One region of the Aeromonas sp. FDAARGOS 1409 genome, then DNA from elsewhere that is predicted to be linked to it. Evidence: predicted binding sites of a transcription regulator. Region 1 holds the regulator's gene; each other region holds the start of a gene.
What was found. Region 1 encodes sigma-54, which starts transcription at its own class of promoters, with help from an activator protein. Its sites were predicted from a motif close to TGGCACNGTTTTNGCTT; they were not measured.
Positions count from the first base shown of each region.

Region 2: a site for sigma-54 is predicted at 2,566-2,582, ahead of flgA (flagellar basal body P-ring formation chaperone FlgA). Genes of this name have one in related genera too.
Region 3: a site for sigma-54 is predicted at 2,850-2,866, ahead of fliE (flagellar hook-basal body complex protein FliE). Genes of this name have one in related genera too.
Region 4: a site for sigma-54 is predicted at 2,599-2,615, ahead of I6L39_RS03745 (superinfection exclusion B family protein). Genes of this name have one in related genera too.

Region 1 is NZ_CP077395.1:1,780,159-1,785,977, forward strand. Features, by position in the region: gene I6L39_RS08435 (KpsF/GutQ family sugar-phosphate isomerase) at 1-87, shown strand, start outside; gene kdsC (3-deoxy-manno-octulosonate-8-phosphatase KdsC) at 87-641, shown strand; gene lptC (LPS export ABC transporter periplasmic protein LptC) at 638-1,198, shown strand; gene lptA (lipopolysaccharide transport periplasmic protein LptA) at 1,185-1,703, shown strand; gene lptB (LPS export ABC transporter ATP-binding protein) at 1,716-2,441, shown strand; gene I6L39_RS08460 (RNA polymerase factor sigma-54) at 2,507-3,946, shown strand; gene hpf (ribosome hibernation promoting factor) at 3,967-4,254, shown strand; gene ptsN (PTS IIA-like nitrogen regulatory protein PtsN) at 4,257-4,703, shown strand; gene rapZ (RNase adapter RapZ) at 4,744-5,610, shown strand; gene npr (PTS phosphocarrier protein NPr) at 5,627-5,819, shown strand, end outside.
Region 2 is NZ_CP077395.1:4,252,402-4,258,220, reverse strand. Features, by position in the region: gene I6L39_RS19700 (peptide ABC transporter substrate-binding protein) at 1-321, shown strand, start outside; gene yfcE (phosphodiesterase) at 332-874, shown strand; gene I6L39_RS19690 (flagella synthesis protein FlgN) at 934-1,350, opposite strand; gene flgM (flagellar biosynthesis anti-sigma factor FlgM) at 1,347-1,667, opposite strand; gene flgA (flagellar basal body P-ring formation chaperone FlgA) at 1,763-2,392, opposite strand; gene I6L39_RS19675 (chemotaxis protein CheV) at 2,603-3,514, shown strand; gene I6L39_RS19670 (protein-glutamate O-methyltransferase CheR) at 3,532-4,356, shown strand; gene flgB (flagellar basal body rod protein FlgB) at 4,419-4,820, shown strand; gene flgC (flagellar basal body rod protein FlgC) at 4,817-5,236, shown strand; gene I6L39_RS19655 (flagellar hook assembly protein FlgD) at 5,321-5,819, shown strand, end outside.
Region 3 is NZ_CP077395.1:2,626,158-2,631,976, forward strand. Features, by position in the region: gene rimO (30S ribosomal protein S12 methylthiotransferase RimO) at 333-1,661, opposite strand; gene I6L39_RS12520 (lipoprotein) at 1,934-2,710, shown strand; gene fliE (flagellar hook-basal body complex protein FliE) at 2,906-3,223, shown strand; gene fliF (flagellar basal-body MS-ring/collar protein FliF) at 3,279-4,985, shown strand; gene fliG (flagellar motor switch protein FliG) at 4,978-5,819, shown strand, end outside.
Region 4 is NZ_CP077395.1:792,651-798,469, forward strand. Features, by position in the region: gene I6L39_RS03735 (DUF885 family protein) at 1-1,363, shown strand, start outside; gene I6L39_RS03740 (methylglyoxal synthase) at 1,452-1,910, shown strand; gene I6L39_RS03745 (superinfection exclusion B family protein) at 1,970-2,557, opposite strand; yybP-ykoY riboswitch at 2,738-2,844, shown strand; gene I6L39_RS03750 (sodium:calcium antiporter) at 2,934-3,920, shown strand; gene ansB (L-asparaginase 2) at 4,011-5,069, opposite strand; gene I6L39_RS03760 (heavy-metal-associated domain-containing protein) at 5,199-5,393, opposite strand; gene I6L39_RS03765 (AEC family transporter) at 5,522-5,819, opposite strand, start outside.

The DNA.
Region 1 (5,819 bases):
ATCAACGGGTTGTTGGTCGTGGACGGGGAAAGACGTCCGCTGGGCGCCTTCAACATGCACGACCTGCTGAAAGCCGGAGTAATTTGATGCAAGACGTACCGACCCTCTATGGTCCGGTGACGCGCAGCCAGTACGAGAGGGCGGCGCAGATCCGCCTGCTGGTGTGCGATGTGGATGGAGTGCTCTCAAACGGCTTCATCTATATGGGCAACAACGGCGAAGAGCTGAAAACCTTCTGCACCCGCGACGGCGCCGGCATGCGGGCCCTGCTCAATGCGGGCATCGAGATCGCCATCATCACGGGGCGCAACTCCCGCATCGTCAGCGATCGCATGAAGGGCCTGGGGGTGCAGCACCTGGTGCAGGGGGCGGATCAGAAGCTGCCCCACTTCGAGGCACTGCTGGCCAAGCTGGGGCTGGATGCATCACAAGCAGCCTATATGGGGGATGACACCATAGACCTGCCGGTGATGCAGGCCTGTGGCCTGGGTATCGCCGTGGCGGACGCCCATCCTCTGGTGCTGGCGCGGGCCGACATGGTGACGCGGCTGGGAGGCGGTGTCGGTGCGGTGCGCGAGGTGTGCGATCTCATCCTCCAGGCCAAGGGCCTGGGAGACTATCAACCCGAGGCGTCGATATGAACAAGCAGACGGTGCTCTTCGGCCTGCTGTTCCTGGTGGCGCTGGCGGCCTGGCAGCTTGGCGAGATCGAGCTGGCCCCGGAGCCGACCACCAAGGTGGAGAACTTTCAGCCGGACTTCACCGCCAGGAACCTGGTGACGACCCGCTTCAACGAACTGGGCAAACGGACCGAACGGCTGGAGTCGGAATACGCGGAGTATTACCAGATCCTCGAGCAGGCCACCTTCGACAAGCCGGTGGTCTACATGTTCGACGAGAAGGGGGAGGCCGAGTGGAAGCTGACGGCCGAGACCGGGGTGCTCAACACCGATGACAATGTGATCCTGCGTGACAAGGTGCATCTGGACGGCCTGCTGCCGACCTCGTTCATCTCCACGCTGGACAGCCCTTATCTGGAGCTGGATCTGGTGACTCAGGAGATGAGAAGCAACCAGCACATCAGCATAGTGGGCCAGGAATTCCAGACCGAAGGCGTGGGCCTGAAGGGTCACCTGGAACGTAAATATTTCGAATTACTGGATAAAGGCCATGCCACTTATTTCAATGAAAAACGTTAATCTGGCCCTCACGACCCTGCTGCTGTGCGGCACCCTGAGCGCCAAAGAGTCCGACTTCGCCGAGAAGGTCTATGTGGATGCGGTCAAGCAAGTGGCCGAGATGCAGGACAACCGCATCACCTTCAGCGAGGACGTCATCATCACCCAGGGCACCATCAAGATTCAGGCCGACAAGGTGGTGGTGATCCGCTCCGGCGAGAAGGGGGCGGAAGTGATGACGGCCTATGGCAATCCGGCCACCTTCTTCCAGGTGCTGGACAACGGCAAGCCGGTCAATGCCCACGGCAACAGCATCCGTTATGAACTGAAGAACCGGCTGGTGACCATCACCGGCAACGGCCAGCTCAAGCAGGAAGACAGCCAGGTGAACGGGGATCTCATCCGCTACGACATCGTCAAACAGAAGATGATCGCCGAGAGCAAGGGGCCGGCCCAGCGCGTCAAGACGGTGTTCCTGCCGGATCAGGTCGAGAACTTCGACAAGCCCGCCGACCAGAAGAAGTAGGAAACAGAAACCATGGCAGTGTTAAAAGCAACGGGTCTGCAGAAGAGCTACAAGCGCCGCATGGTGGTCAGCGACGTGAGCCTGGAGGTGGGAACGGGCCAGATCGTGGGACTGCTCGGCCCGAACGGGGCGGGAAAGACCACCTCCTTCTACATGATCGTGGGCCTGGTGCAGCGGGATGCCGGTCTCATCACCATCGACGAGCAGGACATCAGCCTGCAGCCCATGCACATCCGAGCCCGCAACGGCATCGGCTACCTGCCGCAGGAGGCCTCCATCTTCCGGCGCCTGTCGGTGTTCGACAACCTGATGGGGGTCATGCAGACCCGCAAGGGGTTGAGCCGGGAAGAGCGGGAGGATAAGGTCGAACAGTTGCTGGAAGAGTTCAACATCACCCATATCCGCGACAGCCTGGGGCAGAGCCTCTCGGGCGGGGAGCGCCGCCGGGTCGAGATCGCCCGGGCGCTGGCGGCTGAGCCGCGCTTCATTCTGCTGGATGAACCCTTCGCCGGTGTTGATCCTATTTCCGTCATAGACATCAAGAAGATCATCCAGCATCTGAAAGAACGCGGGCTGGGTGTGCTGATCACCGACCACAACGTCAGAGAGACGTTGGATGTGTGCGAGAAGGCCTACATCGTCAGCCACGGCAAGATGATTGCCGAAGGTGCGCCGGCCGACATCCTCGCCGATGAGCAGGTCAAGCGCGTCTATTTGGGCGATCAATTCAGTCTATAGTAAGGGGGCACCCCTCATTTTTGTTAGGTGACTGCCTCGCTGAACATAAGGATATCCCGACGTAGATGAAGCCGACATTACAGTTGCGCCTCGGTCAGTCCCTGACCATGACGCCACAATTACAACAAGCGATTCGTCTGCTCCAGCTCTCCACCCTGGAACTCCAGCAGGAAATTCAGCAAGCGCTCGACAACAACCCCTTGCTGGAGCAAGAGGAGAACGAGGCGCAGGAAACCAGTGAGGCAGAGGCACAGGACGCCAGTCAACTCGACTCCAGCGATGCCATGGCCCAGGAGAGCATGCCGGACGAACTGCCGGTGGACACCACCTGGGACGAGGTCTACTCCGCCGGTACGGCCCAGAGCGCAGGGCCCATTCACGACGGGGAGGACAGCATCTATCAGGGGGAAACCACCGAAAACCTGCAGGACTACCTGCTGTGGCAGATGCGGCTCACCCCCTTCAGCGACGTGGATGCGGCAATCGCGCTGGCCATCATCGATGCCATCGACGAATCCGGCTATCTGACGGCCACCCTCGAAGATATTCAGGCTGCAGTCAGCAGCGAAGAGGTAGAAGTCGAACTGGATGAGGTCGAAGCGGTGCTCAAGCGGGTGCAGCATTTCGATCCGGTCGGCATCGCCGCCCGCTCGGTACAGGAGTGCCTGCTTATCCAGCTCGGCCAGTATTCGCCTGAATTGCCCTGGCTCAACGAGGCCAGGGAGGTGATCCGCGAGCACATGGATCTGCTCGGCAATCGCGACTATCGCACCCTGGCTCGCAAGACCCGCCTCAAGGAGAGCGATCTCAAGGAGGTGCTGGATCTCATCCAGCAACTGGAACCCAGGCCCGGCAACGGCATCATCCAGAGTGAATCCCAGTACGTGATCCCGGATGTGTCCGTGGTCAAGAAGGGGAGCAAGTGGGTGGTGGAGCTCAATCCGGACTCGGCACCGCGCATCCGTGTCAACGAGGCCTATGCGGCCATGGCGCGCAATGCCCGCAGCAGTACGGATACCCAGTTCATCCGTTCCCATTTGCAGGAGGCCAAGTGGTTCATCAAAAGTCTGGAGAGCCGCAACGACACACTGCTCAAGGTGGCCAGCTGTATCGTCGAGCAGCAGCAGGGCTTCTTCGAATATGGCGAAGAGGCGATGAAACCCATGGTGCTCAATGACATCGCCGAGGCCGTGGAGATGCATGAGTCGACCATTTCCAGGGTCACGACCCAGAAGTACATGCATACGCCCCGCGGCATCTTCGAACTGAAGTTTTTTTTCTCCAGTCATGTCAATACGGAGGGAGGAGGAGAGTGCTCATCGACCGCTATTCGTGCGCTCATCAAGAAGCTGGTGACGGCGGAGAACCCCGCCAAGCCGCTTAGTGATAGCAAGATCGCGGATTTGCTGGCCGAACAGGGTATTATGGTGGCGAGACGCACGATCGCAAAGTACCGTGAATCCTTGTTGATCCCGCCATCCAATCAGCGCAAACGCCTGGTTTAGGCAAACAGAAGGAAGACGTTATGCAAATCAACCTGACCGGACACCATGTCGAGATTACCGAAGCTCTGCGTGACTATGTGAACAACAAATTTGCCAAACTCGAGCGTCACTTTGACCATATCAACAACGTACATGTGGTGTTGAGCGTCGAAAAACTGAACCAGATTGCCGAAGCCAAGCTGCATGTCAGCGGGGGAGAGGTGTTCGCCAATTCGCAGCATGCCGACATGTATGCGGCGATTGATACCCTGCTGGATAAACTGGATCGGCAGATCATCAAGCACAAAGATAAGTTAAATCAAAAATAACTATGCAACTTGAACACATACTGAGTCGGGACTGCACCAAGAGTGCGGTCCCTTGTACCAGCAAGAAACGCGCGCTAGAGATCATCAGTGAACTGGCCGCAGAGCGCCTCGGTGCCTCCCGCCAGGTGCTGTTTGAGAGCCTGCTGGCGCGAGAAAAGATGGGCAGTACCGGGATCGGTGCCGGTATCGCCATTCCCCACGGCCGGATCGACGACGCTTTTGCCCCGACCGCCGTATTGATGACCTTCTCCGAACCCATCCCTTTCGATTCTATCGACAATCAACCGGTTGACCTGCTCTTTGCATTGCTGGTGCCGGAAAGCGAGTGCAAACAGCACCTCAAGACTCTTTCCCTGATGGCATCCAAGCTGGGTGACAAGGCCGTCTGCCGCCAGTTGCGCCAGGCGACCAGCGACGAAGAACTCTATCAGATCATGACGTCGGCCTGAGGCCGGGTCTGACACAGCCACGTTGGCGTGAGGGGACAAGATGCAGTTAATAGTGGTAAGCGGTCGTTCGGGCTCCGGCAAGACGGTAGCCCTGAGGGTGCTGGAGGATCTGGGGTACTACTGCGTGGACAACCTGCCGGTCAACCTGCTGCCCCAGCTGATCGTCTCGGTGGAGAGCCAGTATGACAAGCTGGCGGTCAGCATCGACGTGCGCAACCTGCCAGCCCAGACAGACAGGCTGGAGAGCCTGCTGAGCCAGGTTCGCAACGAGGGACGGGTGAAGTTTTCGAGCTTCTTCTTCGACGCGGACAACACCACCCTGCTCAAACGCTACGGCGAGAGCCGCCGTCTGCATCCCCTGTCCCGCAACAAGCTGTCGCTGGACGAGGCGATCCGGGAAGAGACCCATCTGCTGGCGCCGCTCTCCTCGACCGCCGACCTGCGCATCGACACCACCAACCTCAGCATTCACGATCTCAGCGAGCTCATCAAAACCCGGGTGCTCGGCAAGAAAGAGAACGAACTGGTGCTGGTGTTCGAGTCGTTTGGCTTCAAGTACGGCATTCCCAAGGATGCGGACTTCGTGTTCGACGCCCGTTTCCTGCCCAACCCGCACTGGATCCCCGAGCTCAAGCCCTTCACCGGCAAGGATGAGCCCGTGGCCAACTACCTCTCGAGCCAGCCCGACGTCATGCTGTTCATCCAGCAGATCGAGAACATGCTGGGGACCTGGCTGCCCCATCTGGAGCGCAACAATCGCAGCTATGTGACCGTCGGGATCGGCTGCACCGGTGGTCAGCACAGGTCGGTGTTCATCGCCGAGCGGCTCGCCAGCGCATTCCGGCTGCTTGGCAAGAACGTGCAGATCCGCCATCGCACGTTGGACAAGCGTTCAAACCCCGCCTGACACACAGGATGCTCAGATGACAGTTTCCGCCTCGGTAGAAGTCAAAAACAAGCTAGGCATTCACGCACGACCGGCCATGATGCTGTTCGAGCTGGTACAGGGATTCGATGCCCACGTGTTGCTGCGCAACGAGGACGGCGTGGAGGCCGACGCGGACAGCGTGATCGGCCTGCTGATGCTGGACTCTGCCCAGGGCAAACAGGTGGAGG
Region 2 (5,819 bases), 1.9 Mb from region 1:
GCCCGCTCATTCTTGTTCGGTGATTACGTGGAGCCCTCCTCCATGCTGGGCAGCTTCCGTTGCCAGGATCCCCAGAACGAGAGCGGTTACTGCAACCCGGCCTTCGACGGTCTGCTGCAGCAGGCGTCGGAGACCCTGGATGCTAAGGCCCGGACCGGGCTCTATCATCAGGCGGAACAACTGCTGATGGAGGAGATGCCCGTCATCCCCGTCTATCACTACAACCAGATGCGGCTGGTGGACCCGGCCCTGCGCGGCCTGCCGAGCCGCAACCTCAAGGGCGCCATCGCCACCAAGGATCTCTACTTCAGTCAGCCATGAGGAAAGTGGGATGAAGATAGCAATTATCTCTGATGTACACGGCAGCCTGCCTGCCCTGGAGCAGGTGCTGGCCCGGCTCTCCCCCTGGCAGCCGGATCACTACCTGCTGCTCGGGGATCTGCTCAACCACGGTCCGCGCAACCCGGTGCCGGAGGGCTATGCCCCTGCGGCCGTGGCCGAGCGACTCAATACACTGGCTTCCCGCATCATGGCGGTACGGGGCAACTGCGATTCGGAAGTGGATCAGATGCTGCTGGATTTCCCCATCACGGCCCCTTACAACCAGATGTTGATGGACGGGCGGCGCTGGTTCGTGAGCCACGGCCATCTCTATCAGCCGGAGGCGGTGCCTTTGCCTGCGGGCAGCCTCTTCATCAGCGGCCACACCCACCTTCCCGTGCTGCGGCAGGACGGGGAGAGGGTCTTGATGAACCCGGGGTCCATCTGTTTTCCGAGGGGGGAGTGGGCGGCCAGCTACGGCCGTTACGAGGATGGTGTCATGAGCATTCACGCCTGCGCCGATGATGCCGAGCTGATGCGGCTGGCGCTCTGACCCGCGCGGGTCAGGACAGAGGGATAAAGGGGGGTCTCAACGCCGAAGCGGGAAGGGGGTCAGGCCTTGATCCCCAGGGAACGGGTGCCGGAGCGGGTATTGCCCTTGGCGTCGTAAGTCAGGGAGTTGCTGTCCTTCAGCTTGCTGAGGAAGCTGGCCAGCCGGCGATTGGAGACGATGCTGAGTTCGAGCAGGCGACCGTTGAGGTTGTTCTGCTCCTGGCAGGCTTCCAGCTTGGCCTGCAGGACCTGCAGCTGGTCAGGGAAGGCACCGAGTCGCTGCTGCAGGTCGGGCTGTCCGGCCAGGGTCTTGTCCAGGGTCTCGATGGCCACCAGCAGTTGCTGCTTGCGATCGGCCAGCGCCGGCAAGGCGAGGGCCCGGTGAGCCTTGAGCAGATCAAACTCCTCCGCCAGCAGACCCTGCATCTGGGAGAGGTTGTCGTCCTGGGCGTGCAGCAGCTCGACGAGATCCATCATCCCAGCCGCTTGTCCAGATCGGCTTCAAAGCTGAACATCTTTCTGGCCACGGCTTCGCTGTTGACCTTGTACTCCCCACTGGCCACGGCCTTCTTCAGGCTCTCGACGCGGCTCTCGTTACCGGTGGAGGCGGTGTTGAGGGTCTTCTGCATCTGTTGCAATTGCTGCGCCTCGCTGGTCAAGGAGACAGAGTCGCTCTTGACGGTCGTCGCGCGGTTGCCCTCGCCAGAGGTCGCGGACTTGGTGGCTACACCTTGACTGGTCCCGTTGTTTTGCAACCGGTTGTTAGCCAAGTTGTTGATATTGTTGATAGCCATAAGGTTTACCTTCGTCTGCTTTGCTGTTCGCTTACCTGTATATCGGTGACGGCGGTCAGAACTTTAGAAAAAAAATCGGATCGTTAACAAAACAGTCAAAACGTGACCACCACGGATCCCACGGCACTGACCTGGCCCTGCACCGCTCTGCCCGAACGAATGTTGACAAGCCGGATCATGTCTCCGAAGCTGCCATCTTGCAAGGCGCGGGCCATGGTTTTGATCTGCATGCTGCTGTTTTCGGCGACCAGGGTCACCTGATCCCCCTTGCAGACCACGCACACCTGGGTCAGCCGAATGGGTTGGCCGGGTTTGAGCTCGCGCTTGCTGCGTACCCCGACGAGGGCGGCCGGGTCGGTCAGATAGTCGCCGCGGATCAGGGTCTGATCCTGGTAGGCCAGGGTCAGCATGGACTCGCTCAGCACGTCGCCCTTGGCCACAGGGGCCGCCACGGTGACATAGGGCTTCTGGATGCTGACCCGCACCGGCAGGTAGAGGTCCCAGGGTTTGTCTTCTTCACACTTGAGGTAGACGGTGGTGTTGCGGCGGATCTCCATCCTGGACGGGAGGGTGATGGTCAGGGCCTCCTCGCAGCGTGTCAGGGGGAGACGCTCGTCAATGGTCCCGGCTTTCACCTCGGCCTGGGCATCGAGGGGCATATCCAGCTGGCCGAACACGAACTCCTGCGCCTGTTCCTGTAGATAGTCGGTGACCTCGGACGCCATGGCGTGAGACAGGCTGCAAAACGGCAGTAAGATGAGGAAAAGTCTACTAATCATTTTTGCTTACCGGTCGATAAGTTATTCACGTATACCACCGTAGTTAACTATGCTTGCACCAGAATTCGGTTGTCGAAACATCGCTGGTCTGATGCAAGCCAATGTGCATGCATAATAACATGCACGATCAGTGCCAAGCATTTTTAGGGAGTGTTTATGGCGAGTATTCTGGACTCGGTCAACCAGCGAACCCAGTTAGTGGGACAAAACCGGCTGGAGCTGCTGCTGTTTCGTCTCAACGGACGTCAAAGATTTGGCATCAACGTATTCAAGGTACGTGAGGTGCTGCAGTGCCCGCCCTTGACCGTCATGCCCAAGCTCAACTCCTGCATCCGCGGCGTGGCTCACATCCGTGGCCAGACCATCTCGGTGATCGATCTCAGCATGGCGATGGGCAAGCGTCCCATCCAGGACCTCTCCAAGTGCTTCATCATCATCTCCGAGTACAACAGATCCATTCAGGGGTTCCTGGTCCACTCGGTCGAACGCATCATCAACATGAACTGGGAGTCCATCCTGCCGCCACCCAAGGGGGCGGGGCGCATCAACTACATGACCGCCGTCACCGAGGTGGACGGCGAGCTGGTGGAGATCCTGGACGTGGAGCGCATCCTCAACGAGATCTCGCCGGTTTCCACCGAGGTGAGCGCCGAGCTGGTGGAGGCGAGCGTGGAGCACAACCCCCTGGGTCGCCCCGTGCTGGTGGCGGACGACTCCTCGGTGGCGCGCAAGCAGGTGCAGCGGGCGCTGGAGGCGATCGGGGTGCAGTGCGTGCTGGCCAAGGACGGGCGCGAGGCGCTCAACATGCTGCTGGAGATGTCCAGGAACGGCCCCATCAAGGATCAGATCGCCCTGGTGATTTCGGACATCGAGATGCCGGAGATGGACGGCTACACCTTCACCGCCGAGATCCGCAACAATCCCGCCCTCAAGGATTTGCATGTTATCCTGCACACTTCCCTCAGTGGGGTGTTCAATCAGGCCATGGTGCAGAAAGTCGGAGCGAACAATTTTATTGCCAAATTCCAGCCTGATGAATTGGCCAAGGCCGTACAAGGCGCTCTCTAATCAAGAAGAACAACTGCATGAAGACACTTTCGGACGACTTATACAGGCAATTCAGCAATTTTCTGGCGCAACAGAGCGGCATAGTGCTGGGTGACAACAAACAGTATCTGGTCAAGAGCCGCCTGTCGCCCTTGATGACTCAGTTTGGTATCGAGAGTCTGTCTGATCTGGTCACCCGGGCGATGAACGTGCGCGAGCGGGAACTCAAGATGGCCGTGGTGGATGCCATGACCACCAACGAGACCCTGTGGTTTCGCGATACCTATCCGTTCCAGTTGCTGAGCGACAAGATTTTCCCCGAACTCGGCAAGAGCGGTCGTCCCATCAAGATCTGGTCCGCCGCCTCCTCGTCCGGGCAGGAGCCGTACTCCATTGCCATGACGGCGCTGGAGCAGCAGGTCAAGCGACCGGGCACCCTGCCGGGCGGGGTGCAGATAGTGGGGACCGACATCTCCAGCACCATGCTCAACCAGTGCAAGGAGGGGGTCTATGACAGCCTGGCACTGGCCCGGGGCCTCTCCCCCGAGCGCAAGCGGCTGTTCTTCGAGCCCTGCGGCGACAACAAGATGCGGGTATCGGAGCGTGTCAGAAAATTGACCAGCTTCCGTCCCCTGAACCTGCTGGAGAGCTACAGCCTGCTCGGCAAGTTTGACATCATCTTCTGTCGCAACGTGCTCATCTACTTCGCCCCCGAGGTGAAGTCCAAGATCCTCAACCAGTTCGCCGGCAGCCTCAACCCTGGCGGCTATCTGATGCTGGGGGCCTCGGAGTCCCTGGCCGGTCTCACCGACAAGTTCGAGATGATCCGCTGCAACCCCGGCATCGTCTACAAGGTCAAATAACCCTCCTTATATCCCTCTTTGGCACACCTCTTGCTAAACATTCGTGAAGCAGGAGGTGTGCTATGGCAATTTCATTCGACAAGGCATTTGGTGTTCACCAGTACACGCTGAGCGTGCGCGCCAAGCGTGCCGAGGTGTTGTCCAGCAACATCGCCAATGCGGATACACCGGGCTTCAAGGCCCGTGACATCGACTTCTCCCAGGCGCTGCAACAGGCCCAGAGCCGGCAAGGGTTCGGGCTCAGCACCACCAGCGAGAAGCACTTCGCCTTGCAGATGGATGCGCCCGGGTCTACCCAGTACCGCAATCCCCTGCAACCGGATACCGGTGACGGCAACACGGTGGACGTGCAGCAGGAGCGCAGCGAGTTTCTGCGCAACAGCCTCGAATACCAGGCCTCCCTCGAGTTCATGAACGGCAAGATAAGCGGCCTGCTCAAGGCACTGAAAGGAGAGCAAGGATGAGTTTGTTCAAGGTCTTTGACATTGCAGGCTCCGCCATGAGCGCGCAGTCCGTTCGCCTCAACACGGTGGCGAGCAACATGGCCAACGCCGACAGCGTCAGCTCCAGCGTGGAAAAAACTTACCACGCCAGGCGGCCAGTGTTTGCCGCCCAGCTGGATCAGGCCATGTCCGACAAGCAGGCCTCGGTGGGGGTGGACGTGAAAGGTATCGTCGAGAGCGATGCCCCCCTGCTCAAGGAGTACAACCCGAACCACCCCATGGCGGACAAGGATGGCTTCATCTTCAAGCCCAACGTCAACATGGTGGAGGAGATGGCGGACATGATCGCCGCCTCCCGCAGCTACCAGACCAATGTCCAGGTGGCCGATGCGGCCAAGAAGATGCTGCAGCAGACGCTCGGCCTCGGCAAGTCCTGATAGAGGTGAACCCAGATGACAGAGACCCGTGACCGCCTGTTCGGCCTACGCCGGGCATCGCAAGCCCTAGAGGGGGAAGCATAAGTGGCAGATACCTATGACAGCCTGCTGGGTGTCAACCGGACGACGTCGGCCCAGACCAGTACGGTCAACACCAGCACGCAGAAAAAGGAGCTGGATCAGGAGTCCTTCCTGAAGCTGCTGACCATGCAGCTCTCCTATCAGGATCCGTTCAAGCCGGTGGACAACGCCCAGATGTTGTCCCAGATGACCTCGATGTCAACCTCCCAGGGGATCAGCAGCCTCTCCACCCAGATGGAGAGCCTCAACAGCCTGATGACCTCGAGCCAGGCGCTCCAGGCGTCGGCCCTGGTGGGCCAGAACGTGCTCATCCCCTCCAACACGGGGTATGTGGAGAAGGGAGGCACCCTCTCCGGCGTCATCGCCACCGGAGACGGCGGCAGCAACATCAAGGTGACGGTGAAGGACGAGAGCGGCCAGGTGGTCAAGGAGTTCTCCCTCGAGGGGGACCACAAGGGGAACGTGGCCTTCGAGTGGGATGGCAAGGACAAGTCCGGCAATG
Region 3 (5,819 bases), 850 kb from region 1:
TCGTCAAAATGTATTTTTAATCCTTTTAAATTATACAGTTGCATTAATTCTCACAAAATACGAAGTCACCTGTTTTGACAGCGTGACGACGATAGTGTGAACTGGATCGTGCTCGTTTTTTCTCCGCCATGGTGGCTTTTTTTTGACCGGGAAAGAAGCAGGATGCGAGGTGAGGCGAAACTGTGCGCCGGTTCACGGCCAGAGAGGGGCCGAGGCGAAGGGCGCTCTGCCACACTCAGTCCCAAGGGAGGCATGGCCGGAGGTCGGGGAGTCGAGGGCAATAAAAAAGCCAGTCAGCGGTGGCTGACTGGCTTGAGGGATGTTCTGGGAGATTACTCGACCAGGCTGGCCCAGAGGTCGTACTCGTCCGCCTCGTCGATGCGAACCTTGACCATGTCGCCGGGCTTGAGGCCGGTCTCACCGTTCAGGTAGACCAGGCCGTCGATCTCGGGGGCATCGGCGGTGGAGCGGCCGGTGGCACCCTCTTCGTCCACCTCGTCGATCAGCACCAGCATCTCCTTGCCGACCTTGCGGGCGAGCTTGCGGATGGAGACCTGCTGCTGCAGCTCCATGAAGCGCTGGAAGCGCTCCTCCTGCACCTCGGCCGGCACCGGATCCGGCAGCTCGTTGGCCTTGGCGCCCTCGACCGGGCTGTACTTGAAGCAGCCGACCCGATCCAGCTCCGCCTTGTCGATGAAGTCCAACAGCATCTGGAACTCTTCCTCGGTCTCGCCGGGGAAGCCGACGATGAAGGTGGAGCGCAGGGTGATCTCGGGGCAGATCTCGCGCCACTTCTGGATGCGCTCCAGGGTGCGCTCGACGGAGCCGGGGCGCTTCATCAGCTTGAGGATGCGCGGGCTGGCGTGCTGCAGCGGTATGTCCAGGTAGGGGAGGATCTTGCCGTCGCGCATCAGGGGGATGACGTCATCCACGTGCGGGTAGGGGTAGACGTAGTGCAGGCGCACCCACATGCCGAGCTTGGAGAGCTCCTCGCACAGGGCCACCATGCTGGTCTTGACCGGCATGCCGTCGTAGAAACCGGTGCGGTGCTTGACGTCGACGCCGTAGGCGGAGGTGTCCTGGGAGATCACCAGGATCTCCTTCACGCCGGCCTCTTTCAGGCGCTTGGCCTCGGCCAGCACCTCGCCGATGGGGCGGCTCACCAGATCCCCGCGCATGGAGGGGATGATGCAGAAGGTGCAGCGGTGGTTGCAGCCTTCGGAAATCTTGAGATAGGCGTAGTGGCGCGGGGTCAGCTTGACGCCCTGGGCCGGCACCAGGCTGGTGAAGGGGTTGTGGGTCGGCTTTTCCACGTACTTGTGAACGTGGCCCAGCACCTCTTCATAGGCGTGGGGACCGGTGATCTCGAGCACCTTGGGGTGGATCTCGCGGATCTGGTTCTCTTTGGCACCCAGGCAGCCGGTGACGATCACCTTGCCGTTCTCGGCCAGGGCCTCGCCGATGGCTTCCAGGGACTCCTGCACCGCACTGTCGATGAAGCCGCAGGTGTTGACCACCACCAGCTCCGCATCGTCATAGCTGGGCACCACGTCGTACCCTTCGGTACGCAGCTGGGTCAGGATGCGCTCGGAATCGACCAGGTTTTTGGGGCAACCCAAGGAGACGAATCCTACTTTGGGGGCCTGTTTTGTGTTGGACATCGCTCAATCACTCTTAGGTGGCTCTTATTCAAGGGCGCGGATTTTACCGGAATGGCTAACCAAAAACTATACAACTGGCGTCGCTGGTCCGAACATTCTTTCGCGCCACGGCAAGGCCTGCCCCCGTGCGGCCGTGTGCCTGCCCGGAAAGGACGGGAACGGGCCCGTGGTGGTTTCATTGACGCAGGCTGAACGGGAGAGAATCAAGCCCTTCTTCGAGTAAGCTTGAGTCTGTTAGGCTGAGTCTTGGCACAACGAAAGAGGAGCTGATCATGAAGAGCCGATCCTGGCTGATTGCCGCCACCCTGGTGCTGGCGTCGACCCCCGGCCATGCCGACTGGGCGAAGTTGAAGGAGGCCGCCTCCGAACTCGGTACCGCGGTGAGCGATACCGGCAAGGAGGCGTGGAAGGGGATCACCGATTTTTCCAAGGAGACCTGGGAGTCTGTCTCCAACTGGGGGGCCGAGGCCTACAACAAGGCCGGTGCCTGGACGGCGGAGAGCGCGGCCACCGGCAAGGAGTGGCTGGCGGCCGCCGACAAGAAGCTCGACACCATGCTCGAGCCCAAGACCCCGGAGGAGGCCCGCACCGCCCTCGACACCATGGCCGATACCGCCCTGGTGCGGCTGTTCAACGAGCAGCCCTCTGCCAAGCTGTTGTTTGACAAGGCTTATGGCTATGCGGTGTTCGATTCGCGCAAGTTCTCCCTGATGGTGCACACCAACCAGGGATCCGGGGTGGCGGTCAACCGCGCCAGCGGCAAGCACACCTACATGAAGATGTTCGGCGCCGGCATGGCGGCTGGCTTCGGCGGCAAGTTCTACCAGCAGGTGATGTTGTTCGAGACCAAGCAGACCTTCGACAACTTCGTGAACAAGGGCTGGGAGGCGACCTCGGAGGCGGGGGTGGTGGCCGGCAAGGAGAGCGCCTCCCTCGACTCGGGTTACAACGGGGGCATGGCCATCTACCAGCTTGGGGAGAAGGGGCTGCTGTACGGCGTCAGCGTCACGGGATCCAAATACTGGATCGACGAGGATCTGACTCAATAACCTCAGGATCCGTCCTGATGATGGCCCGCACCCTGCGGGCCATTTTTATGTCTGCCGGTCGGGTCCATCCCTGGCGGTGAGGCTGACCATGGCGGCAGGGCCTGCCGTTGCCGTGAGGCTTTTACGGATCCTTCCTGATTGGCACTCTAATTGCTTAAGGCTTGCCAGTGTCAATGATTTGTCTGGGAAGGGAAGATGGAAATAAGCGCAAGCAGTCTGATGCAAGAGATGCAGGCTCTCAGGGTGGAAGCCGGTGCCACGCCGCTGACCCAGCCCGGTCGTCCGGTCAATTCGGACTTCGGCCAGATGCTCCAGCAGGCCCTCGACAACGTCAACGAGTTGCAGGGCAGCGCCAACGATCTGCGCACCCGGTTCGATCTGGGTGACAAGTCGGTGGATCTCTCCGAGGTGATGATCGCCGGGCAGAAATCCTCCATCGCCTTCGAGGCGACGGTGCAGGTGCGCAACAAGATGGTCGACGCCTACAAGACCATCATGAACATGCCGGTGTAACTCGGGCCTATGGCGACCGAGCATCATGAACATGTCAGCAATAAGGACATAAACCGTGGCTAACGATCCAAACGGCGATCTGCTGATGAACAACGAGGGGGCGGCGGCCCTCGACGAGAACGAGCAGAAGAGCTCGGCGCTGGGCTTCCTGTCCAACACCGATGTGCTGCGCCAGCTCACCCTGATCCTGGGGCTGACCATCTGTCTGGCCATCGCCGTCTTCATCCTGCTGTGGGGCAAGGAGCCGGAGATGCGTCCCCTCGGCACCTTCAACACCCAGGAGCTGGTCTCCACCCTCGACTATCTGGATCAGCAAAAGATCCCCTACCAGGTCGACGGCAAGAGCGTGCTGGTCAGTGCCGAAAACTACGCGGACATCCGTCTGCGCCTGACCCGGGCCGGCCTGGCCGGCAGCAGCGAGGTCAGCAACGACGGGGAAGCCATCCTGCTCAAGGACTCCAGCTTCGGCGTCAGCCAGCGCATGGAGAGCGAACGCCTGAAACTGAGCCGCGAGCGCCAGCTGGCGAGCGCCATCGAGCAGTTCCAGAACGTGGCCAAGGCCCAGGTGCTGCTGGCCATCCCGAAAGACAACGTGTTCGCCCGCAACGAGCGCAAGCCGAGCGCCACTGTGGTGCTGAGCCTCAAGGGCAGCGCCCTCGGCCAGGGGGAGGTGGACTCCATCGTCGACATGGTGGCCTCCGCCGTTCACGGTCTGGAGCCGACCCGCGTCACCGTGACCGATCAGAACGGTCGTCTGCTCAACTCCGGCTCCCAGGATCCCCTCTCTGCCCAGACTCGCAAGGAGTTTGCGATGCAGCAGAAGCAGGAGCTGGAATACAAACAAAAAATTGACGCCATCCTGATCCCGGTATTGGGGGCGGACAACTACACCGCCGAGGTGGATCTCTCCCTCGACTTCTCCCAGCAGGAGCAGACCCGCAAGACCTACAACCCAGACCTGCCCGCCGTGCGCTCCGAGATGACGGTGGAGGAGAACAGCGCCAACGGCAGCAACGGCGGCGTGCCCGGCGCCCTCTCCAATCAGCCGCCCGCCGCCTCCAGCATTCCCGAGCAGGCCGCCGGCGGGGAAGGGGGAACCGGCTCTTCCGGCCGTTCCCGCAAGGAGGCGACCCGCAACTTCGAACTGGACACCACCGTGAGCCACATCCGGCGCCAGCAGGGCGGCATTCGCCGCATGACGGTGTCGGTGGCGGTGGACTACAAGGCCGTCCCCGGTGCCGACGGGGCCGTGACCCGGGAGGCCCGCAGCCAGGCCGAACTCGATACCCTGCGCCGTCTGCTGAGCGGCGGCCTGGGTTTCGACGTGACCCGGGGCGATACCCTGGAAGTGGTCGCCATCCCGTTCAACCGTCCGGAGCTGGAAGCCGTCGCCGAGACGCCGCTCTACGAGCAGCCCTGGTTCTGGCGCGCGGTGCGCATCGCCGCCTCCGTGCTGGTCATCATAGTGCTCATCGTCACCGTGGTAAGGCCCATGCTCAAGCGCCTGCTCTACCCGGATGCCAAGCCGGAAGGGGAGCTGGACTTCGACAACCACACCGTGCTGGGTGGGGACGACGAACTGAGCCTGCTGGCGGCCCAGGCCGAGGCCGAACCCGTGTTCGGTCTGCGGGATGGCCAGCTGAAGCTGCCGGATCTGCACCGTGACGAGGACCTGCTCAAGGCCGTGCGCGCCCTGGTAGCAAACGAACCCGACCTGGCCGCTCAGGTCATCAAAGAATGGGTAACGAATCGAGATGCCTGAAGAGAAGAAAACCCAAGTCACCGGTAACGAGATTACCGATACCCAGCGTCAGATCCTGGATCAGATGAGCGGGATGGAGATGGCGGCGGTACTGATGCTGAGCCTGAGCGAGGAAGATGCCGCCCAGATCTTCCGCCACCTCGAGCCCAAGCAGGTGCAGCGGCTCGGCATGTCCATGGCCTCCATGTCGGATTTCAGTCACGACCGGGTGGCGGCGGTGCATCGTCAATTTATCGACGACATCCAGAAATACACCAACATCGGCATCGGCAGCGAAGACTTCGTGCGCAAGGCCCTGGTGGCGGCGCTCGGGGAGGACAAGGCCAGCAACCTGGTGGATCAGATCATCCTGGGCTCGGGTGCCCGCGGCCTCGACTCCCTCAAGTGGATGGATGCGCGCCAGGTGGCCAGCATCATTCAGAACGAGCACCCGCAGATCCAGACCATAGTCCTCTCCTACCTGGAGCCGGAGCAGTCCGCCGAGATCCTGAGCCAGTTCCCGGAGCAGGTGCGCCTGGATCTGGTGATGCGGATCGCCAACCTGGAAGAGGTGCAACCGGCGGCGCTGCAAGAATTGAACGACATCATGGAGAAGCAGTTCGCCGGTGCGGCGGGCGCCCAGGCGGCCAAGATGGGTGGCCTCAAGGCCGCCGCCAACATCATGAACTACCTGGACACCAACATCGAAGGCCAGCTGATGGACTCCATCCGCGAGTCGGACGAGGAGATGAGCCAGCAGATCCAGGATCTGATGTTCGTGTTCGAGAACCTCATCGACGTGGACGATCGCGGCATCCAGACCCTGCTGCGGGAAGTGCCGGGGGATCTGCTGCA
Region 4 (5,819 bases), 990 kb from region 1:
CTCCTACCTCGGCTGGCAGCAACTGCCCGGTGAGGCCGACGAGACGCTGCGTACCGACTACAAGGCCGTGCTGGACAGCATCAACGCCCGCTATCTGGCGCTGCGGGACTACCTGGATTATCAGCATGGCGGCGCCTACGCGGTGCGCCTGGGCAACGGCGAGTGCGACGACGGCTTCTGCGGCATGACGGATGGCCGCGACTGGTATCGCTGGCTGCTGAAGAAGCACACCACCACCGAGATGACGCCGGAGGCGGTACACGAGCTGGGGCTGACCGAGGTGAGCCGGATCTTCGGCGCCATGGTCAAGGTGTGCCACACCGTCGGCAAGTGCGACAGCGATGACGTGGCCCAGAGCAAGCAGAGCGGCCAGATCTACGCCTTCTTCCGCTACCTCAACGAACCGGGCTTCTTCTACCAGAACCCGCTGGCGGCCTGGTCCGCCGGCCTGAATCCGGACAACGCGGCCGGAGCGACCTTGAGCGAGCCCCAGCAGCAGGCGCTGGCGGAGCATGAGCGGGCGCTGCGGGAGTACAACGCCTTCAAGAGCAAGGCGGCGCAGGTGCTGCCCGACTTCTTCGATGCCGAGCACACCATTCCCAAGCTGGATTACGAGGTGGTGCCGGTCGCCTACGAGGATGCGCCTTACGGCGGCGTCGCCTGGTATCAGGATGGCAACCCCCAGACCGGCCGCAAGGGGCAGTTCTTCCTCAACACCTATTACCCCTATGGCCTGCAGAGCTGGAACATCAGCACCCTGCTGGCCCACGAGGGGGCCCCCGGCCACCACTTCCAGATCACCATAGCCCAGGAGCTGGCGGCCAAGGATCCCGACTTCCCGCAGTACGTGGCGAACGCCTCCTACACCGCCTATGCGGAGGGTTGGGCGCTCTACACCGAATACCTGGCGGATCACGACATGGGGCTCTATCAGGGGCGTGGCCTCTATGATCCGGCGGTGGGGGATGTGAAGGTCGAGGGCTCGCCTGCCTTCAACAACCAGTTGCAGTACTTCGGCCGCCTCAACGAGGAGATGCTGAGGGCCATGCGACTGGTGGTGGACACCGGCATCCACTGGTATGGCTGGAGTCACGACAGGGCCGTCGGCTACATGCAGGAGAACTCGGCGCTGGGGGCCGGCGACATCAGCTCCGAGGTGCCGCGCTACATGGCCTATACCGGCCAGGCCACCTCCTACAAGGCGGGTCAGCTGGCCCTGATCCGGATGCGGGAGTCCGCCGAACAGGCGCTGGGCGGAGGCTTTGACCTCAAGGCCTTCCACCACCAGGTGCTGGAATACGGCATGCTGCCCATCTCGGTGCTGGAGCAGAAGAACCGGCAGTGGATAGAAGCGTCGAAGTGATCACAGTTACGGCGCCCGGCAAGGCAGCGGGCGCCGCTTTCGAGTAGGATACGCCCCTACTCCTGTCACTTTGCTACGGATGATCCCCATGGAACTGATTGCACGTGAGATGGCGCCCCACAAACGGGTCGCCCTGGTGGCTCACGACAACATGAAAGCCCCCCTGCTGAACTGGGTACTGCGCCGCAAGGAGGAGCTCAAGCTCCACCATCTCTATGCGACCGGCACCACGGGCACCCTGCTCGGCAAGCAGGCACAGCTGCCCATCACCTGTCTGTTCTCCGGCCCCATGGGCGGCGACCAGCAGCTCGGCGCCCTGATCGCCGAGGGCAAGATCGACGTGATGATCTTCTTCTGGGATCCTCTCAATCCCGCCGCCCACGATCCTGACGTCAAGGCGCTGCTGCGTCTGGCGGCGGTGTGGAACATCCCAGTCGCCACCAACGAGGCGACCGCGGACTTCATCATGGACAGCCCGCACATGCAGCAGGCCTTCAGCGTGCAGGTGCCCGACTACGCCGGGTATCTCAAGGCCAGAACCGAGTAGCAGGCCCCAGACAGCAAAGAGCCGGACATGGTCCGGCTCTTTTTATGGGTGAGGGGCGATCAGCGCTGGAGGCTCTTCTGGGCGAACTTGGGCCTGGCGTTCATGATCTGCTCCACCTGCTCGTCGCTCATCTTGCCCCGCGACAGCCCCAGCACCTTGTAGGTCAGCAGGGGGCGGGCCGGCAGCGCTATCATCAGGGCGCGGATCTGGTTCTCGTCCTCCTTCTCCCGCACCGGCTTGCCATAGGCATAGGTGAGCACACCGGCATCCATCAGGTTTTTGACGGCAGGCTCGGTGATCGGCAGGTTTATGACGCTCTTGCGCTGCAGCACGAACTCGCGCAGCACCGCCTTCTCGTTGAAGTCGAGGAAGCCGATCATCTGGGCCAGCTGATCCTGCTGACGGCGGGACTGCCACTCGTCGCAGGCCCACTCCCAGGCGATCAGGAAGCCCTGGCTGCAGAAGTAGGAGATGGCGATCAGCATGCCGACCCCGAGCCAGGCGGCGTGGGCCGTGGCCCACTGGCTGACGGCCCCCTTCATCAGACCGGCCGGGAACAGCAGTATGATGCTGCAGCAGAGCAGCAGCCAGACCATGAGCCAGTTGAGGCGGTTCAGCTGATAGAAATGTTGGATCCACCGTTTCATCGTTCACCCTTCCCAAGTCAATGTGGACAGTAGCCAACTCATAGCAATCGCTGTGCCAGCACCAAGATCCCGGGAGAAAGATCAGGATCCTGGCGGGCAGGCGTTACATCCCCTTACAACTTGGCGGGCGTGATCCCAGGGTTTTGCCTTGTGGGGCGGCGGTCGACTTGGTAAAAATCCCGCACTGTCATAGGGGAGTAGCAACCCGCCCGTGATCCGGGCAGGGCTCATGTCAACATTCTTGGATCCGCAGATCCATGGCATGGGCGGCGATGGCATCCATCGCCCTGCAAGACCTTTGGCCTCGATATGCACGCCAGCCGGGCGAGCCATGTCGGGTCCATCGGTTGTCCTGCTCGCCCGGCGGTTACTCATCATGCTGATCACTCTGCTGTTGTTTCTGCTCTCCGCCGTCACCATCTACCTGGCCTGCGAATACTTCGTCAACGGCATCGAATGGACCGGCCACCACTTCAGATTTTCCCAGAGCGCCACCGGTTCCCTGCTGGCGGCCCTCGGCACGGCCCTGCCGGAATGCATCGTCACCCTGACCGCCTTGCTGATGGGGGATGCCCCCGCCCAGCAGCAGATCGGGATGGGCGCGGCCCTCGGCGGCCCCCTGGTGCTGGCCACCCTGGGTTATGGCGCCGTCGGCCTGCTTCTGCTGTTGTGCATGAGCCCAGAGCACAGGACCATCGCAGGCGAGGTTCAACGGGAAACGGCCAGGGACCAGGCCTGGTTCATCGGCATCTTTCTGCTGGCGACGCTGCTCGGCACGGCCGCCTTCACCGGCAAGTCCTGGCTGGCCCCCCTGTTCGTGCTGGCCTACCTCGCCTATGCGAGACGCGAGCTGACGCGGGCCGACAGCCACGAGGCCCAGCTGCCCGAGCCCCTCAGGCTGGATCCGGCCGCCGAGATCCCGGCGCTCGGCAAGGTGCTGGTGCAGACTCTAGTGGCGCTGGTGGTGGTGGCGCTGGCGGCCCAGCTGTTCGTCCATCAACTGGAGGACATGGGCGAGCTGCTCGGTCTTTCACCTGTGCTGGCGGCCCTGTTGCTGAGCCCGGTGGCGACCGAGATGCCCGAGCTGATGAACGTGCTGATCTGGGTGCGACAGGGCAAGCACCGGCTGGCGCTGGCCAATATCTCGGGGGCCATGATGATCCAGGGCACCATTCCCAAGGCGTTCTGCCTGTTGTTCACCCCCTGGCTGCTGGACGGCACCATGATGGTCTCCTCGCTGGTGACGCTGCTGGCAGTCGTGCTGTTGTGGTGGGGGTTCAGTCGGGAGCGGATGACGGCGGGCAGGCTCGCCTGGGTGGGGCTGATCTATCTTGGCTTCTGCGGCTGGCTGATAGCGAGCTGAGGCAGCAGCCACACCACATGCAAAAGGGCGGGACCTTGTCCCGCCCTTTTTGTTGTCATCATCCCATGCCGGCCGATGCCGGCAAGGAGGTCAGAACTGCTGGAACCAGCGCTGGATCTGGGCCGGATCCTTGCTCTGGGTGAGCGAGAGCATCAACAGGATGCGCGCCTTCTGCGGGTTCAGGGTGCCGGCGGCCACGAAGCCGTATTTGGCGTCGTCGATCTCCGCATCCAGGGTGGTGGAACCGGTCGGCACGCGGGCGGAGCGCACGACGCGGATACCGTCCTTGCTCGCCTTGGCCAGGGTATCGAACAGGGTGTGGTAGAGGTTGCCGTTGCCCACCCCGGCGCTGACGATGCCGTCAAACTTGGCGTCCACCATGGCCTTGGCCGGCAGATCGCTGGCGTTGGCATAGCTGTAGACGATGCCGACCTGGGGCAGCTTGTCGAACTTGCTCACGTCGAACGGAGTCTTGCTGGTGTGCTGGCGGGCCGGGCTGCGCTGGTAGTCTATCTTGCCGTTGTGGATGTAGCCGAGCGGGCCGAAGTTCGGGGCGGCGAAGGTCTGCACGCCGGTGGTGTTGGTCTTGGTGACGTCGCGGGCGTCCAGCACGGTGTCATTCATGGCGACCATGACGCCCCGACCCTTGGAGGCGGGATCGGAGGCGGTCACCACGGCGTTGTAGAGGTTCATGGGGCCGTCGGCGCTCATGGCGGTGGAGGGGCGCATGGCACCGACCAGCACCACCGGCTTGTCGCTCTTGACGGTCAGGTTCAGGAAGTAGGCGGTCTCCTCCATGGTGTCGGTGCCGTGGGTGATGACGATGCCGTCCACGTCATCCTTGGCCAGCAGCTCGTTGACCCGCTTGGCGAGCTTGAGCCACACCTCGTCATTCATGTCCTGGGAGCCGATCTTGACCACCTGCTCTCCCTGCACCTCGGCCACGTTCTTCATCTCGGGCACGGCGGCGATCAGGGTCTCGATGGCCACCTTGCCGGCCTCGTAGTTGGACTGGGTAGCGGACTGGCCAGCCCCGGCGATGGTGCCGCCGGTCGCCAGTATGTGCACGCTCGGCAGCGCCATGGCCATGGGGGAAAGGGTCAGGCCGAGTACGGCCGCGATCAGGGTCTTGCGGATAGGAAGGGTCATGCTGCAATCCTTTTTGATGAGGGTGTTGCAGCATTTTTATCCTTTTTAAACGGAATTTAAGTGATCACTCTCACCAATAAAAAGAGGTAATCAGAATATCAGTCTGATTTTTACCACTTAGGTGATAAGTCACTCCGCGGTGAACCCCCTGGCTTCGATCAGGGCGATCAGCTCTTCCCTGCTCAGCTCGCTCTCGACGACGGCCTGGCGGCTGGCGAAATCGACGCTGGCTTCGCTGACGGCTGGCTGGGCCAGCAGGGCTTTTTGCAGGCTGGCGGCACAGCCACCACAGGACATGCCGGAAACGGTCAGTTGAATGATCATGGAATACCTCCTCTGTTGATGTGCAATCAGCCTAAAGCTGCCGCCCGCGGCAAGGTCAAGCCCCTGTGCTGTGCAAAGATCCCGGCGTGGTCATGATGACGACGATGCAGACGCTCAACATGTTCCCCTCAGCCCATCAACCCCAGGTAGTTCATCAGGGCGGCCCCCAGGCTGGTGGTGACGAGCGAACCCAGGGTGGTGGTGGCGATGATGTTCGCCGCCAGGGCACTGTCCCCCCCCATGGCGCGGGTCATCACATAGCTGGCGGCGGCGGTGGGGGTGGAGCTGATGAGAAACAGGATGCCGAGGGCCTGGGGGCTGAAGCCCAGCCCCCAGGCCCCCGTCACCAGCAGCACCGGAATGCAGCACAGCCGGTTGACCGTGGCCCAGCCGGTCAGCAGGGCGCCGCCACGCAGGGCCTTGAGG